One region of the Gordonia sp. 852002-50816_SCH5313054-c genome, then DNA from elsewhere that is predicted to be linked to it. Evidence: riboswitches for the same ligand, from Rfam matches in the RefSeq annotation. Region 1 holds a riboswitch; each other region holds the start of a gene.
What was found. A riboswitch is a leader RNA that binds a small molecule or an ion and turns the genes downstream of it on or off. The one in region 1 is predicted to bind cobalamin.
Positions count from the first base shown of each region.

Region 2: another riboswitch for cobalamin. It lies ahead of A5788_RS13550 (CbtB domain-containing protein); the one in region 1 lies ahead of A5788_RS08535 (FecCD family ABC transporter permease).
Region 3: another riboswitch for cobalamin. It lies ahead of metE (5-methyltetrahydropteroyltriglutamate--homocysteine S-methyltransferase); the one in region 1 lies ahead of A5788_RS08535 (FecCD family ABC transporter permease).

Region 1 covers NZ_LZTE01000035.1:16,615-22,019, forward strand. Annotated here, with positions in the region: gene A5788_RS08530 (alkaline phosphatase D family protein) at 1-1,381, opposite strand, end outside; cobalamin riboswitch at 1,496-1,704, shown strand; gene A5788_RS08535 (FecCD family ABC transporter permease) at 1,821-2,882, shown strand; gene A5788_RS08540 (ABC transporter ATP-binding protein) at 2,879-3,679, shown strand; gene A5788_RS08545 (ABC transporter substrate-binding protein) at 3,676-4,713, shown strand; gene trhA (PAQR family membrane homeostasis protein TrhA) at 4,744-5,405, opposite strand, start outside.
Region 2 covers NZ_LZTE01000057.1:31,865-37,269, reverse strand. Annotated here, with positions in the region: gene A5788_RS13555 (ATP-dependent helicase) at 1-1,302, opposite strand, end outside; cobalamin riboswitch at 1,356-1,510, shown strand; gene A5788_RS13550 (CbtB domain-containing protein) at 1,533-1,760, shown strand; gene A5788_RS13545 (CbtA family protein) at 1,785-2,600, shown strand; gene A5788_RS13540 ((2Fe-2S)-binding protein) at 2,688-3,362, opposite strand; gene A5788_RS13535 (acyl-CoA dehydrogenase family protein) at 3,493-4,716, shown strand; gene madC (MadC family VWA domain-containing protein) at 4,743-5,405, opposite strand, start outside.
Region 3 covers NZ_LZTE01000057.1:3,998-9,402, reverse strand. Annotated here, with positions in the region: gene A5788_RS13455 (nucleoside/nucleotide kinase family protein) at 1-631, opposite strand, end outside; gene metE (5-methyltetrahydropteroyltriglutamate--homocysteine S-methyltransferase) at 703-3,027, opposite strand; cobalamin riboswitch at 3,170-3,360, opposite strand; partial or broken gene A5788_RS13445 (SDR family oxidoreductase) at 3,526-4,376, shown strand; gene uraH (hydroxyisourate hydrolase) at 4,380-4,706, opposite strand; gene uraD (2-oxo-4-hydroxy-4-carboxy-5-ureidoimidazoline decarboxylase) at 4,717-5,238, opposite strand; gene A5788_RS13430 (solute carrier family 23 protein) at 5,248-5,405, opposite strand, start outside.

The sequences.
Region 1 (5,405 bases):
CGACGGTCGCCGACGGTCGCGAATACGTGGAGCGCAGCTCGGAGACCACATTGCGGTGGATATCGCCGACGATCGAGACCAGGTTGCGCACACCGCGATCACGAGCGCCATCGAGAACCCTTGCGCGCGAGGCCTCGTAGCCGCTCCACCCGTCCATGCTGGCCGCGCGCTCACCGTTCTTCCGGCGGGCGAGGTCGGCGATGGTGGTCTGATGTGCGAGGACGTTCCAGCGGGCACGGCTCGCGGCCAGCCCGTCGAGCAGCCACTTCTCCTGTGCGGCACCGGTGATGGTGCGCCGAGGGTCTGCGGTCGCGGCATTCTGCGCGGTGTCGTTGTCGCCGTTGGCTTGATCGCTGCGGAAGGTCCTGGTGTCGAGAACGTTGAACTCGACGAGATCGCCATAACTGAACCGGCGGTAGGCACGCAGGTCGTAGAGATCGGCCGTCGTTGTGGGGCGGGGCCGCTGCGCGACACGCACCGGTGTGTTCTCCCACCACGCGCGCATCGCCTGCGCTCGCCGGGAAAGAAATTCGGGGATGGGTTGATCGTCCTCGGGAACCCATGCGGCCCAGTTGTTGTCGACCTCGTGGTCGTCGAAGATCGTGATGAACGGGCTCACTCGGTGCGCGGCCTGCAGGTTGGGGTCGAGTTTGTAGAGCGCATACCGATCGCGGTAGTCATCGAGCGTCGCGCATTCCCGGTGTGCCGACGCAGGTGTTGCCGCGGTCCTGCGTCGGCCGCCATCGACGGGGATGGGCTTTTCGTAGATGTAGTCGCCGAGATGGAAGACGACATCCGGTGCGTGTGCCGCCATGTCGGCGTATGCGGGATAGTGGCCGTCGGCCCACGATTGGCACGAGGCGAATGCAAAAGTCATCGCGCTCAGACGACTTCCGTACGACGGAGCTGTACGAGTGCGCCCGATCGCCGAGACGGAGCCGCTCGCGCGGAATCGGTAGAAGTAGTCCGCGGCGGGTCGCAGACCGCGCACGTCGGCGTGCACGCTGTGCCCGTTCTCCGGCGTCGCCAGTTCGACGCCGCGCGCGACGACATTCCTCATACCGGGGTCGCCGGCGATCTCCCATTCGACCGGTACCGGCAGCATGCCCATTCCTCCGCGACGGGCGAGAGGATCGACGGCCAGGCGTGTCCACAGGACTATGCCGTCGGGTAGGGGGTCACCCGACGCGACGCGGAGCGTGAACAGGTCGCTGCCACGACGCGGCGGGGGAGCCGACGCCGCGTCGGTGGTGAAAAGTGCGGGGACGGTTGCGATACCGGCCGCGACGCCCGCCCAGGTGAGAAAGCGTCGGCGGGTGGTGCCGGCGTGCAGGGTCTTGTCGGCGTCGATACGGAGGTCGCGTAGCTGATGGCTCGGCACACCTCACCCGACCAAGAGAGGATGGACGTCGTCCTACCCGCCGTCGGCCTCGCGGTGATGGGATGGTGAAGTTCGTGAATCCGCATGCGCCATATGTCCGATTTGAGACCGTTGCTAGACTTCAGCGGCGTCGGTTCTCCAGCCGAGATTGTCGGTGGGAGCCAAGAGGGAATCTGGTGGGAATCCAGAGCTGCCCCGCAGCGGTAACGGAAACGAAGGCGTTCAACAGCACTGGGTCAGCGGCCCGGGAAGCGATCGTCGATAGGTGGCACATCACGTGCCGTGTCCGAAGTCCGAAGACCTGCCGACGTGGCCGCCTGGCTTAGGCGGTCCCATCGACTTCGCGGGACATGGTCGGTGTTGAACTCGCAGCGGTCGTCGTCGACCGCGCGTGGCGACATCTGCTGTACCCGCTCCGGGCTGATCAGGAGGGCGGGCCATGTCGACGCGCAGTGCGAACCCGCGGGCAACCTGGACGCGACCCGTGTCCGTGGCCATCGGCTGCGGTGTGGCGCTCGTCGTGGCAGCAGCGTGCGGCGTCGCATACGGAACCGTGGGGATCGGCTGGTCTGTGTCGCTGCGGATGGTGTGGGCGGCGATCACCGGGGGATCGGTCTCGTTGGTCGACGCCGCGTCGTACTGGATCGTCGTCGACTCGCGTGTGCCACGGGTATTGACGGGGGCGCTCGTGGGGGCAGGCTTGGCGGTCGTCGGCGTGATCGTGCAGGCGATGGTGCGCAATCCGCTGGCCGATCCCTACGTGCTCGGGATCTCGTCGGGTGCGTCGGTCGGAGCCACCGCGGTAGTGCTGTTCGGAGTCTTCTCGGGGCTCGGTCTCTATGCGTTGCCGACCGCGGCATTCCTCGGCGCACTGCTGGCGACGTTGCTCGTCTTCGGAATCGCCCAGCGTGGTGGAGGTCTCACACCGCTGCGGCTCGTGTTGACGGGAACCGCTCTCGGATATGGATTCTCGGCTCTGACCACCGTGCTCATCTTCTTGCGTCCGGTGGGTGATGCCGCGCGGAGTGTCATGTTCTGGCTGCTCGGGAGTCTTGCTGCGGCAACATGGCATTCGGTCGTGTTGGTCGCGGTGGTGGTGGTCATCGGGATTGGTGTTGTCGCGGCGAGAGCACGACAACTCAATGCGCTGGCGATGGGCGACGAGGTCGCCGCGTCGCTCGGCATACGGGCGTCGCGGTTTCGGCTCGAGCTCTTCGTCATCGCCGCGCTGATGACCGGGTTCATCGTCTCTGTCTGCGGCGCAATCGGATTCGTCGGTCTCATCGTGCCGCATGTGACCCGCATGGTGGTCGGTGCGGATCACCGTAAGATCATTCTCGTCGCGCCGGTGCTCGGGGCGCTGTTCCTTGTCGTCGCCGATCTGATGGCGCGCATTGTCGTTCCGCCGCAGGAGATTCCGCTCGGTGCGATCACGGCGGCCGTGGGTGTGCCGGTGTTCCTCGGGCTGATGCAACGTCGACGTACCCGGATCGACTCATGAGTGCTGTCGAGTACGACGGAGTCACGGTCGAGATCGATGGCACCAGCATCATCCGCGACGCATCGTTGATGGTCGACTCCGGAGAGTTCCTCGGGGTGATCGGCCCGAACGGCAGCGGGAAGTCGACCCTGCTTCGATGCGTGTACCGCGCGCTGGCACCGTCGAGCGGCGGCGTACGAATCGACGGCCACGACGTGCGTGCGGTGAGTATGCGGGAGAATGCCCGACGAGTCGCCGCGCTCACCCAATCAGCCTCGCTCGACTTCGATTTCACCGCGGCAGAGGTTGTCGCGACGGGACGGCTACCGCACCGCGAACTGGGTGCGGCGGCCCGTGCCCGCGATCGTGAGGTGTGCGCGGCGGCCATGGCGACAGCAGGCGTCGAGATGTTCGCCGACCGTGTGTTCACCACGCTCTCCGGCGGAGAGGCGCAACGCGTACTCATTGCGCGCGCATTCGCGCAGGAGCCCAACGTGCTGATCCTCGACGAGCCGACCAATCACCTCGACATTCGCCATCAGTTCGACATCCTCGGTGCGGCGCGCGGACGCGGGGTCACCGTCGTCGCGGCGCTGCACGACCTCAACATGGCCGCACAGTACTGCACCGCCCTCGCCGTTGTGCTCGACGGGACGATCGCGTGCATCGGGCCACCCGACGAACTACTCACCGCGGCGAACATCGCCGAGTGGTACGGCGTTGGTGCGTACGTCGTCACCCATCCCCGCACAGGCGTTCCGCAGATCATCTTCGACGACCAAGTCCCACAAGCCATCTCCGAGGAAGAGCACTCATGACAGCACCTATGACCAGGACAGCACTTCGCAGACCGCGCGCATTCGTCGTGTCTGCGCTTGCCGCGATGACAGTGGTCTCCGGTTGCGGCGCCGACGTCGAGTCGTCGACTCCCAAGTCAGCAGGGGAACAGGTCACGGTCACCAATTGTGGTGCGCCGCTGTCGGTGAGCGGTGTGCCCGATCGTGCGGTGACCAACGACACCGGGATCACCGAGCTGATGTTCGCGCTCGGGTTGGGCGACCGGATGGCCGGCTACACCACGTACGAGGGCAAAGAGCGCGATATCGAATCATCGCCGTGGCGAGCGGATTTCGAGAAGACACCATCATTGGGCACGGCGTTCTCGCGGGAGATCATCGCCGCCGCGCGGCCCGACTTCGTCTTCGCCGGCTGGAACTACGGGTTCAAGGAATCGACCGGCGTCACCCCCGACTGGGTGCGTTCGACCGGCGCCGTGCCGTACCAGCTCACCGAAGCCTGTCGCCAGGCCGGGACCACCAAGCGCGGCGTCGTGCGACCCCTCGACGCGTTGTACGCGGATCTGTCGAATCTCGGGCAGATCTTCGGCGTGAGTGGTCGGGCCGAGACGCTGACCGCCGAGTATCGCAAGCAGGTCGAGGCAGCGCGTGCCGGGGCGCCTGCCGCCTCCGCGGCGGCGCGGGTCTTCCTCTTCGACAGCGCCGATCCGACGCCGTTCACCTCGGGTCGGAACGCCGCACCGGATCAGATCATCGCCGAAGCCGGCGGACGCAACATCTTCGGCGATATCGATGACTCCTGGACGTCGGCATCGTGGGAGGCCGCGGCGCAGCGCGATCCGCAGGTCATCGTCATTGTCGATTACGGTGCAGGGCCGCAGAACACAGTCGAGGCCAAGATCCGGCAGCTCGAGTCGCAGCCGCTGATGGCGCAGACGACCGCAGTGCGAGAGCGCCGGTACATCTCGTTTCCCTATGCGGCGCTCGTCGAGGGTCCGCGCAATCCGCAGACCATCACGGCGCTTGCCGAGTACCTGCGATCGCAGGGGCTCTGAGTAGGCCGACGGCTCGGAGGTGAGGTGCGCTCAGGCTGCGACGACCAGCCAGACCGCGATGTAGTGGAGTAGCGCCGCGATGGCTGTGCAGACGTGGAACACCTCGTGGTGGCCGAACGTCGTCGGCCAGGGATTGGGCCAGCGCAGTGCGTAGAGCACTCCGCCGACGCTGTAGAAGACGCCGCCCACTGCGAGCAGGATCAGTACGAGCCAACCGACGTGTGCGACCAGAGTCGGGGCGACGGCGATGATGACCCACCCGAGCAGTATGTAGAGCGTGACCCCGAGCCAGCGGGGCGCGCCGGGCCACGCGATCTTGAGTGCGACTCCGGCGACCGCGCCGACCCAGACGATGCCGAGCACCCACCAGCGCATCGGACTCGGCAGACCCATCACACAGAAGGGTGTGTACGTACCCGCGATGAACACGAAGATCATCGAGTGGTCGGCACGTTTCATGTGTATCTGTGCGCGCAGCGATTTCCACGCGATCCGGTGATACGACGCCGAGGTGGCGAACAGACCCACGACGGTTGCCGCGTAGACGGCACAGGCGACCGCCGCTCCCGGTCCACGCAGCCAGCCTGCGCCGATGACCAGAGCGATGCCCGCGACCACTGCGACGTATGCCGACCACTGATGAATGACGCCGCGGAGGCGAGGACGGTCGGCGACAGCGGTCACCAGGGCTG
Region 2 (5,405 bases), on a different contig from region 1:
GCAGCCGATCAGATCGGTGCGATGCTTGGGATACAGAACACCCTGACTGATCTCGCCGACCTGGTGGCCTGCGCGACCGATCCGCTGCAGCCCGCTGGCCACCGACGGTGGTGTCTCGACCTGGATCACCAGATCGACGGCGCCCATGTCGATGCCGAGCTCGAGTGAACTCGTCGCGACCACACAGCGTAGGCGGCCGCTCTTGAGGTCGTCTTCGATCTCGGCGCGCTGTTCCTTGGAAACAGAGCCGTGGTGCGCGCGGGCCAGGACGGTCGCTGCGCCGGTGGTGGCTCCCGACGCCATGACCATTGCTGGCGCGCCGCCGCCGGCGCGGTCGTTGCGTGGCGGTTCGCGGCCGGGCTCGGTGCGTTGCTCGTGGATCTCGTTGAGCCGCGCGGTCAGGCGCTCGGCGAGCCGTCGGGAATTGGCGAACACGATGGTCGTGCGATTGGTCTCGATGAGGTCGACGATCGACGCCTCGACGTAGGGCCAGAGCGAACCCGCCGTCGGGGAGAACGCGTCGTCGAGCTCGTCCGAGTCCGGTGCGTCGGGTGGCGGTGGGATGTTCGCCATGTCGGGTACCGGGACGTCGACGCGGAGGTCGAAGGTCTTCGACGCCTTCGGGCGCACGACGGTGCACGGGCGGGAGCCGGAAAGGAACTCGGCGACCAGCTCGGGTGGGCGCACCGTCGCCGAGAGTCCGATGCGCTGCGCCGGGGAGTCGAGGAGTTCGTCGAGGCGTTCGAGCGACAGCGCCAGGTGAGTGCCGCGTTTGGTCCCGGCGACGGCGTGCACCTCGTCGACGATCACGGTCTCGACCGTCGTGAGCGCTTCCCGTGCCGAAGAGGTCAGCATCAGGTAGAGCGATTCGGGCGTCGTGATGAGGATGTCGGGTGGGGTCTTGGCGAGGAGTCGACGCTGGGTGGCGGGGGTGTCGCCCGAGCGCACGCCGACGGTGATCGACGGTTCGGTGACACCGAGATCCTGCGAGGCGCGCGTGATGCCCGCCAGCGGCGCGCGCAGGTTGCGCTCGACGTCGACCGCCAGCGCTTTGAGTGGCGAGATGTAGAGGACGCGCGTGCCCTTGGACCGCTCGGGGCGGGCGGCGAGCGAATCGAGTGCCCAGAGGAACGCCGAGAGGGTCTTGCCCGAGCCGGTGGGCGCGATGACCAGGGTGTTCTCGCCGTCGGCGATGGCCTTCCACGCGCCCTGCTGGGCGGGGGTCGGCGCGGGAAAGGCGCCGCTGAACCACCGGCGCGTGGGGTCGGTGAAGCGGTTCAGGATGGAGGACGGGCCGGGCACGCCTCCATTGTTCCGCACGGGTCTGACAGGGCGGCACAACGTGCTGGTCGGGCGGCGAGAACCTGGTATAGAGTCGATCCACGCTGGTTGCCAGGAACCCGGTGAGAATCCGGGACGGTCGCGCCACTGTAAGTCCGACGGGAAGCGACCTGTCGCGACGAGTCAGGACGTGGCAACCAGGCCACATTGCTCCACGTCAGGGACGCGTCATCCCGGAAGGAACCCTCTCAATGGTTGCCACCTCATCACAGGCCGAACGTCGGCCCGCCGCGCTCGCCGTGCCGAACCTCTCGGTCGCCTCGGCTGCGCTCTGGCTCACCGCCACCGTGCTCATCGCCGCGCTGGCCTACTACTTCATCGGCTACGACCAGGGCGCCTGGTCGGTGTTCGGCAGCGACACCCACATCCACGAGTTCGTGCACGACTCCCGCCACTTCCTCGGCTTCCCCTGCCACTGATCTGACCCGGGAGACAACAGAACAATGGAGAAGAAGTTCATCGGCGCGGGCCTGCTATCAGGCCTGATCGCCGGAATTTTTGCGTATGTGTTCGCTCGCATCTTCATCGAGCCGGTGGTCGCGAAGGCCATCGATTACGAAGACGGCCGTAGCCACGCCGAGGAGATGCTGACCGGCGAGCACGGCCACGAGCACGAGGTGTTCACCAGGTCGGTGCAGGAAAACATCGGCGCCGGGGTCGGCACGATCGTCTTCGCACTCGCGATGGGTGCCTTCTTCGCGGTCGGGTTCACTGTCTTGTGGACCTACCTCGGACGGCGATACCCCGCCACCGACCCGCGCTGGGCGGCCGCCGCACTCGGTGCGCTCGGATTCGTGGCGTTCTTCGGCGTCCCGTACTTCGCGTATCCCGCCAACCCGCCGGCAGTCGGCAACGACGAGACCATCGCCGACAGGTCGAGTGCCTACCTCACCATCACCGTGGTGTCGGTGATCGCGGTCATCGCGGCCGTCGTCTTCGCGCTGTGGCTGCGTCCGCGGATCGGCGGCCTGCTCGGTGCGATCGCAGGCGGCGTCGGCTACCTGGTTGTGGTCACCGTCGCCATCGCGTTGCTGCCGAGCTTCGACGAGGTGCCGACGCCGGTCACCAACGATGCGGGCCAGATCGTGTTCCCGGGCTTCCCGGGCGACGTCATCGGCGACTTCCGCGTCTACTCGATCGCCAACCAGGTCATCCTGTGGACCGTGCTCACCACGGTGTTCGCGCTGGTCCTGGGATGGATGTCGCGCTCGCGGTCGTCGAAGCAGGTCGACGACTCCGCGACGCAGACCGTCGCCTGACCCTCACCCCGACGTTCCACACGCGGCTCGAGTTGGCAGACGCGGCTGGTACACCAGCCGCGTTCACCAGTTCGGGCCGCGTTTGGCTTATCCGTAGGTCAGTACGCAGTCGCCACACACGGCTGTCCGGTCGCCGGAGACCTGGTAGATCAGGCAGCAGCTGCGTCGTCGAAAACTCGGGCCAGCCCGCAGGTGCCCACCCTCGACGTCGGGGTGGGCGAGGAAGAGGTCGGCGTGGCGTCGGGCCGAGTCGGCGAGTTCTGGCCGGGCGGTACCGATCATCCGTGCCGCGGAGTTGATCGCCGACGCGACGTTGCCGCCGAGGACGCGCGGCCCGACCGAGTACGACGTGTCGAAGAGTGCGGTGAGTGCGTCGACAGCACTCGGGAGTTCGCCGTCGGCGGCGGGCTCGGCGTCCACCGTCGCGACGGACAGCGGGAAGGGCCCGCCGAGGTGGTCCTGCCACCAGATGTCAGCGGGGTCGGGGGACAGGTGGGTGTTGGTCACCGCTGCGGCAAGCGCCGGCGCCAGCAGCCTGGCGACGAGACCCAGATGGGTCACCGACGCCGCGACGCGCAGTGAGACGTTCGACGCCGCGCCTGCGCCCAGTGCCGTCTGGACCCGTTCGACTCGGCCGTCGATTCGTTGTGGATTCGCCAGTGCCGCAGCCAGAGTCGACCATGGGCCGTCGACTGATGCACCGGCTGCATGGGTCTCGCTCGCAAAGAAGGGCCCGAACTCGGCGAACACGTGATCGTTCACGCTCTCTGCCTATCTCATCGACCGCTCGCGCGTCCAGCGAGCCCACGACGGCCGCGGCTGGACAAGCCGGGATCGCGGCTGACACAGTAGTGGAACGTGTTCTAGTTCCGGTGTTGAACGGTGGGTGGCAATGTTCGAGTGGTCCGAGGAAGACCTCATGGTTCGCGACGCGGTGCGGTCGTTCGTCGACAAGGAGATCCGTCCGCATTCCGACGAACTCGAGAGCGGTGCCATGCCGCCGTACGACATCCTGCGGAAGCTGATGACATCGTTCGGCGTCGACGCGATGGCACGCGAGGGCCTGGAGAAGGAGCTCGACGCCGAGGCTGCGGGCGAGTCGAAGCCCAAGGGTTCCGGCGGCGGCATGATGAACTCGATGGCGCTGATCCTCAATATGGAACTCGCGGCCGCGAGCCTCGGCATGGTGGTGTCGATGGGCGTCAGCGTCGGGTTGACGGTGTCGACGATCCGGTCGAAAGGCACACTCGCACAGAAGAAGCGGTGGCTGCCCGAACTGGTCACGCTCGAGAAGGTCGGCGCGTGGGCGATCACCGAACTGGACTCTGGCTCGGATGCTCTCGGCGGGATGAAGACGACGGTCCGTCGTGACGGCGACGGCTACATCCTCAACGGGCAGAAGACCTTCATCACCAATGGTCCGTACGCCGACACGATCGTGGTGTTCGCGAAGCTCGACGAGGGCGACGGCGCCTCGATCCGCGAACGTAAGGTGCTGACCTTCGTGCTCGACAAGGGCATGGAGGGGCTGACCCAGGGCAAGCCGTTCAAGAAGATGGGCATCATGAGTTCGCCAACAGGTGAGTTGTTCTTCGACAACGTTCACCTCGGTCGCGACCGGTTGCTCGGAGAGACCGAGGACGCGGGGTCGGGTAGTCGAGGTGACGATGGAGTCAAGGCGGGCTTCACCGCTGAGAGGATCGGCATCGCAGCACTGTCGATGGGCATCATCAATGAGGCGCAACGCCTTTCGATCGAGTATGCGAAGTCGCGGACGCTCTGGGGGCAGGAGATCGGGAAGTTCCAGCTCATCCAGCTCAAGCTCGCCGAAATGGAGATCGCCCGAATCAACGTGCAGAACATGCTATTCAACGCGCTCGAACGTGCGAAGGCGGGTAAGCCGCTCTCGCTGGCCGAGGCGTCGGCGATGAAGCTCTACTCGTCACGCGCCGCGACCGAGGTCGCGATGGAGGCGGTGCAATTGTTCGGCGGCAACGGCTACATGACCGAGTATCGCGTGGAACAGCTTGCGCGCGACGCGAAGTCGTTGATGATCTACGCCGGCGGCAACGAGATCCAGGTGACCCACGTGGCCAAGGGCCTATTGGCGCAGTAGCGGCTTGCTAGGCCAGGGCTGACTTGCTAGGCCAGGGCTGAGCCGAGTTCGTCGACCTTGTCGATGAGCTCCGCTCCGTCGCGCGCACTCACGACACCGGAGCAATGGTCCGCGTAATCATCGAGCGCGCAGCCTGTTTGGTGCCAGTAGCGGGACGGCTCCGGCGTCACCCAGGCGAGGCGATGCGCGCGGCGGGACAGTTCGGCGACGAGATCGGTGCGGGGGTCGAAGCCGTTGCTGCGCGCATCCCCAACCATCAGGATCGACGTGCGTCGGGTAACGAGATCGCCATGGCCGTCGAGCAGTTCGGCGAACATCCTGCCGTAGTCGCTGGTTGCCGAGAGATCGAGTCCATCGGTCGCCAGGACGGATGCGAGTGCCCCGTCGGCGACAGCGGTACGTAGCGCGGTGGTGACCACTACCGGTCGGTCGACGAACGCGATCACGTCACAGCGGTCGCCGAACCGATGCAGCGTCTGGGCAAGGCGCAGAATGAATCCGACGACCGGTCGGACCGACAACGAGACGTCGACCACCACGAGTAGCCGCACCGGGGCTGATCGGTGATTCCTGCGCCAGAGAGCGAGGGGGACCCCGTCGGTACTCGTTGCCGAACGCATGGTGCGCCGCATGTCCAGGACGCCGCGGTCGCCCCGGCGGGTCACGGCTCGGGGTGCGCCACGGATGCG
Region 3 (5,405 bases), on a different contig from region 1:
AGTCGATCGTGGTGGCGTCGAGCTCGGCGTCGGAGTGTGCACGGGTCGCCCTGATCTGAGCGGCGTTCGGGTCGTCGACGCGCCTGATCCACTCGAGAGCATCGTCGACGCTCCGCCCGGTGGCGACGTGCCGCGCCAGGAGGCGTTCATGTCTGATGGCGTCGGGTAGGTCGACGAACCACATGCGGTCGATGAGTCGACGGACAGGGGCCCACGCGCCGTCGAATCCGAGGTAGTTGCCCTCGACCACAACGATTCTCGCTGTTGCGGGGATCAGGGCGGCTGCTGCGATCGGCTCGCCGAGGTTGTGGTCGAAGTCGGGTGCGTAGACCTCGGTGTCCGGCGTGGCGGCCCTGCGGAGCGTCGCGACGAATCCGTCGACGTCGAAGGTGTCCTGGGCCCCGCGCCGTTCGGTTCGGCGGAGTAGGTGCAGCATCGGCGTCGCGAGATGGAAGCCATCCATGGGGAGATACCCGATGTGAGCGTCGCCGAGGCGGTCGGCGAGTTCGAGAGTCGCCCGACGCGCGACCGTCGTCTTACCCGCTCCCGGTGGGCCGGTGAATCCGACGACCACGCGGGAGCGGGTGTTCGCGAGGTCGATGATCTCTGCGACCAGCGCGTCGATGATCATGACTGAAACGATACGAGACGATCGACAGGGAATCGACGAGATGGACTCATCCCGTCGATTCCCGGTCCGTATCAGTCCTCGACGTCAGCCCGCACAGTCGTCGCGGCGGTGACCAGGTTGGTCAGCGACGCGATCACCTCGCCGGGTGTGCGGGTCTTGAGTCCGCAGTCGGGATTGACCCAGAGTCGTTGCGGGCCAACCGCCTTCAACGCTGCGCGCAGGGACCGTTCGATCTCCGCCGTGCCCGGTACCCGTGGCGAGTGGATGTCGTAGACGCCGGGGCCGACGCCGTTCGAGAATCCGACGGCGTTGAGGTCGTCGAGGATCTCCATCGCAGAGCGGGCTGCCTCGATCGACGTGACGTCGGCGTCGAGGTCGGCGATCGCGCCGATGACCTCACCGAACTCCGAGTAGCAGAGGTGGGTGTGGATCTGCGACGAGTCGGCGACACCCGAGGTGGACAAGCGGAACGCGCGCACCGCCCAGTCGAGGTAGCGCTGCTTGTCCGCATCTCGCAACGGAAGGAGCTCACGCAGTGCGGGCTCGTCGACCTGGATGATGGTGATTCCGGCCTTCTCGAGGTCGACGGTCTCGTCGCGGATAGCCAACGCGATCTGATCGGCCGACTCCGAGAGCGGCTGGTCGTCACGGACGAACGACCAGGCGAGGATCGTGACCGGACCGGTCAGCATTCCCTTGACCGGCTTGTTGGTCAGCGACTGCGCGTAGGTGATCCAGTCGACGGTCATCGGCTGCGTGCGCACGACGTTGCCGTAGAGGATCGGCGGCCGCACGCACCGGGTTCCGTACGACTGGACCCACCCGTTGGCCGTGGCGAAGAAGCCGTCGAGTTGTTCGGCGAAGTACTGGACCATGTCGTTGCGCTCGGGCTCGCCGTGCACCAGTACGTCGAGTCCGAGTTTCTCCTGCAGCGCAACCACATCGGCGATCTCGGCGCGCATCCGTCGCTCGTACTCCGGCTCGTCGATCTCGCCCGAACGCAGCGCGGCACGGGCGAGTCGGATCGCCGAGGTCTGCGGGTAGGAGCCGATCGTGGTGGTCGGCAGCGGAGGAAGTTCGAGCTGCGAATTCTGTGCCGCGATGCGCTCTGCAGCAGGCATCCGCGTGATGTCGGTGTCGGTGACGGCCGCCAGGCGAGCACGCACCGCCGGGACATGCACCCGCGGATCGCTTGTGCGCGTGGCCAGCGCCGCGGCGGACGCCTCGAAGGCATCCCGCTCCGACTCACGACCGTTGCGCAGTGCGCGGGCGAGCACCCCGACCTCGTCATACTTCTGCGCGGCGAATGCCAGCCAGCCTCGCAGGTTGTCGTCGAGTCCGTCCTCGGCGTCGAGCGTGTAGGGCACGTGCAGCGTCGAGCACGACGTCGAAACAGTAAGCGCGCGTGCCGATCCCAACAAGGTGCCGAGGGTGGCGAGCGCCTTGTCGAGGTCGGTGCGCCAGATGTTGCGACCGTCGACGACGCCTGCGACCAGCAGCTTGTCGGCGAGTTCCGGGACCACGACGACCGAGTCGACCGAGCCCTCGACGAGGTCGACGCCGATGGCTTCGACCGGTGTACGCGCCAGGGCGGCGAGAGACGCACCGGGGTCACCGAAGTAGGTGTTGACGAAGAGCGCAGGACGCTCGGTGGCGGCACCGAGCCTCGAGTACACCGAATTGACCAGTGCGGGAAGGTCTTCGGCATAGTCGGTGACGAGAACCGGCTCGTCGATCTGGACCCACGAGACTCCTGCCTGCGCGAGCTGTGCGAATAGCTGCTCGTACACCCCGAGCAGGTCGTCGATCCTCGTCAGTGGCGCGGGCGCGCCGTCGACGGCCTTGGCGAGTGCCAGGAAGGTGATCGGCCCGATGATGACGGGTCGGGCGTCGACGCCGCGCGCCCGGGCTTCGGCGATCTCGCCGAGAACCTTGTCGGGGTGCAGTCCGAACGTGGTGTCGCCGCCGATTTCGGGGACCAGATAGTGGTAGTTGGTGTCGAACCACTTGGTCATCTCCAGGGGAGCGATGTCCGCGGTGCCACGTGCCGCGGCGAAGTATCGGTCGAGTGGATCGGCGATGCCGTCGAACCGGCGGGGGAGTGCACCGAGGAGGACCGCGGTGTCGAGTACCTGGTCGTAGTACGAGAAGGTGTTGACCGGGATCGAGTCGAAACCGGCTGCGGCCAACTGTGTCACGGTGTCGCGGCGCAGTCCGGCTGCGATCTGCTCGAGCTCGGCGGCGCTGACGCGGCCCGCCCAGTAGCCTTCGATGGCCCGCTTGAGTTCGCGGCGCGGGCCGATCCGCGGAGTGCCGGGCACGGTGGCGGTGAACGGCCTGCCAACCTGATCGGACGCCGTCGTGGAGACAGTGGTGTCTGCTGAATTGATGGACATGAGTTCGTGAACTCCTGCATTCGACGTGGACGGTTCACCGCCATGCAGGGAGAGTCGACAAGCCCCGGGTGGTGTGCAGAAGACACCACGACACGCTGATCGACCTGCGCCCGGTCCACGAGGCGGCGAGCCACCGGTCGCGGCGCGACCGGTACAGGAGGCAGGTCTTCGGACTCGTCGGCGGGCTCACACGAGGTGAGATTCCTAGTGGCCGTCGCTTCCCGGGCTCGTGCCCAGTGCTTGGTGACGGCGGTCGTTCCGACATACCGCTGCGGGACAGTTCCGGATTCTCACCGGATTCCCTCTCACCCGACCGCCGATTACGGTGGCCGGATTCGACGCCGCGCGCGGGACGGAGGGGCTCCATCACAATTCCCGGCGGGCGAACCAGCTGCCGTTGCAGCATAGCGCAGCCTTTTTGTCGTCAGCCTCACCGTTGTGACCCAGTAGACGACCATCGCCATGAATCCGCGAACCCAACGGTTCCGAACCAGATAGGTGACTGAACAAACGAACACCACGTATCTCATCACCGGTGCAGGCAGCGGCTTCGGCAAGGAGGTCGCACTGCGCCTCGCGGAGCAGGGCCACGACGTCATCGCAGGTGTCGAGATCATCGCGCAGGTCAATGTCCTGCGCGCCGAGGCGAAGGAACGCGGCGTCGACCTGCGCGTGGAGAAGCTCGATGTCACCGACGAAGGAGATCGCGACAAAGCGGCCCAGTGGGACGTCGACGTCCTGCTGAACAACGCGGGAATCTCCGAGGGCGGGTCGTCGGTGGACATTCCCGCCGCGAATATCCGGAGGCAGTTCGAGGTCAACGTCTTCGGACCGAGCCGATCGCGAAGGCCATGGTCGCCAAGGGCGGCGGCAAGATCGTGTTCATGTCGTCGGTGGCCGGCCTCACCGTCGACCCGTTCACCGGTGCCTACGCCGGGTCGAAGCACGCGGTCGAAGCGTTTGCCGATGCGCTCGATCAAGAGCTCAGCGAGTACGGGATCACGGTGGCGACGATCAACCCCGGCCCATTCCTGACCGGGTTCAACGACACGATGTTCGAGGCGTGGAAGTCGTGGGAAGACGATCCGTCAACCCGGCTCTTCGATTACGAGAAGCTCTCGTTTCCGCATGAGCAGTTCGACCCGGAGGAAGTCATCGAGGTCACTCTCGACGTGCTCACCGGTGCCGACACCGACTACCGACACGTGCTGCCCGCCCACACCGTTGACGACATCAAGTCGCAGGTCTCGGCGCAGTGGGACCGGACGCTCAACGACGGCAAGCGTGCCGAGCTGGTTCAGACCGCATACGACATCTCGCCCTACACTCCGGTCACCCGGGACGCGTGAGCGTCAGCTTCCGCGGTACGTCGAATACGAGTACGGGCTGAGCAGCACCGGTACGTGATAGTGCCGGTTCGGGTCGTCGACGGTGAAGCAGATGTCGATCTGCGGGTAGAAGCCGACAATTCCGTTGGCGCCGAACCAATCCGCCGTCGCGAACACGAGGTGGTAGGTGCCCGGGGCGAGCGGGTCGACGTTGACCTGTGAGATGCGGCCGTCGCTGTCGGTGGTTCCCGACGCGAGGCGCTCGCCGTCGACATCGCGCAGTGTGATCGACATTCCGACGGCGGGCGCACCACTGGTGGCGTCGAGTACGTGGGTGGACAGACCGGTCATAGGGCTCAGCCTAGTCGTCGACGAACTCGATGGCGGGAGTCAACATCCGTTGCAGCCGACTGCGATTGATCTTCGCGAGCTCCATGCGCATGACACGTCGTTCGGTCGGCGCGTCGTTGCGGATGCGCTCCTTGAGGATCGCGAGCAGTTCTTCTGCGGGGCGTCCGTTGGCGAACACGAGGTAGACGTGTCCGAACTTCTCGTCGTACTCCTTGTTGAGCTGTTTGAGCTCTGCGAGTACCTCGGGGTCGGCGCCGGTGACCCCGGACTGCTCTCTGCTCGACGAGGCGTTGTCGGGGCGGTCTCCGATGCGGGGATGCCCGGACAGCGCCTCGTCGAGGTCGGACTCGGTCAGTTCGGCGAGAATCAGATCGGCGTACTCCAGGAGCGCTTCGTCGTCGACGAAGGGCCGCGCCTTGGCAACGCGTAACGCCCAGATCGACGAGCTACAGCATTCGTACAGCGTGCTGATCGCACGCAGTTCGGACAGCTCGTTGAAGCTCGGGAGGCCTCGCCAATCGACTCGTCGCACGCGGTCAGCCTACGAGAGTTCCGGTTGACGGCTGAACCGAGCCGACGTCAGCGGGTTGGCGTCGGCCACCAGATCGTCGAAGCGATGGTTGGCGATCTTCGCGATCTCGATGAGGGCGAACGACTTCTCCGAGGTCTCGGAGTTGTCCATGCGTGCCCAGCCGTTGC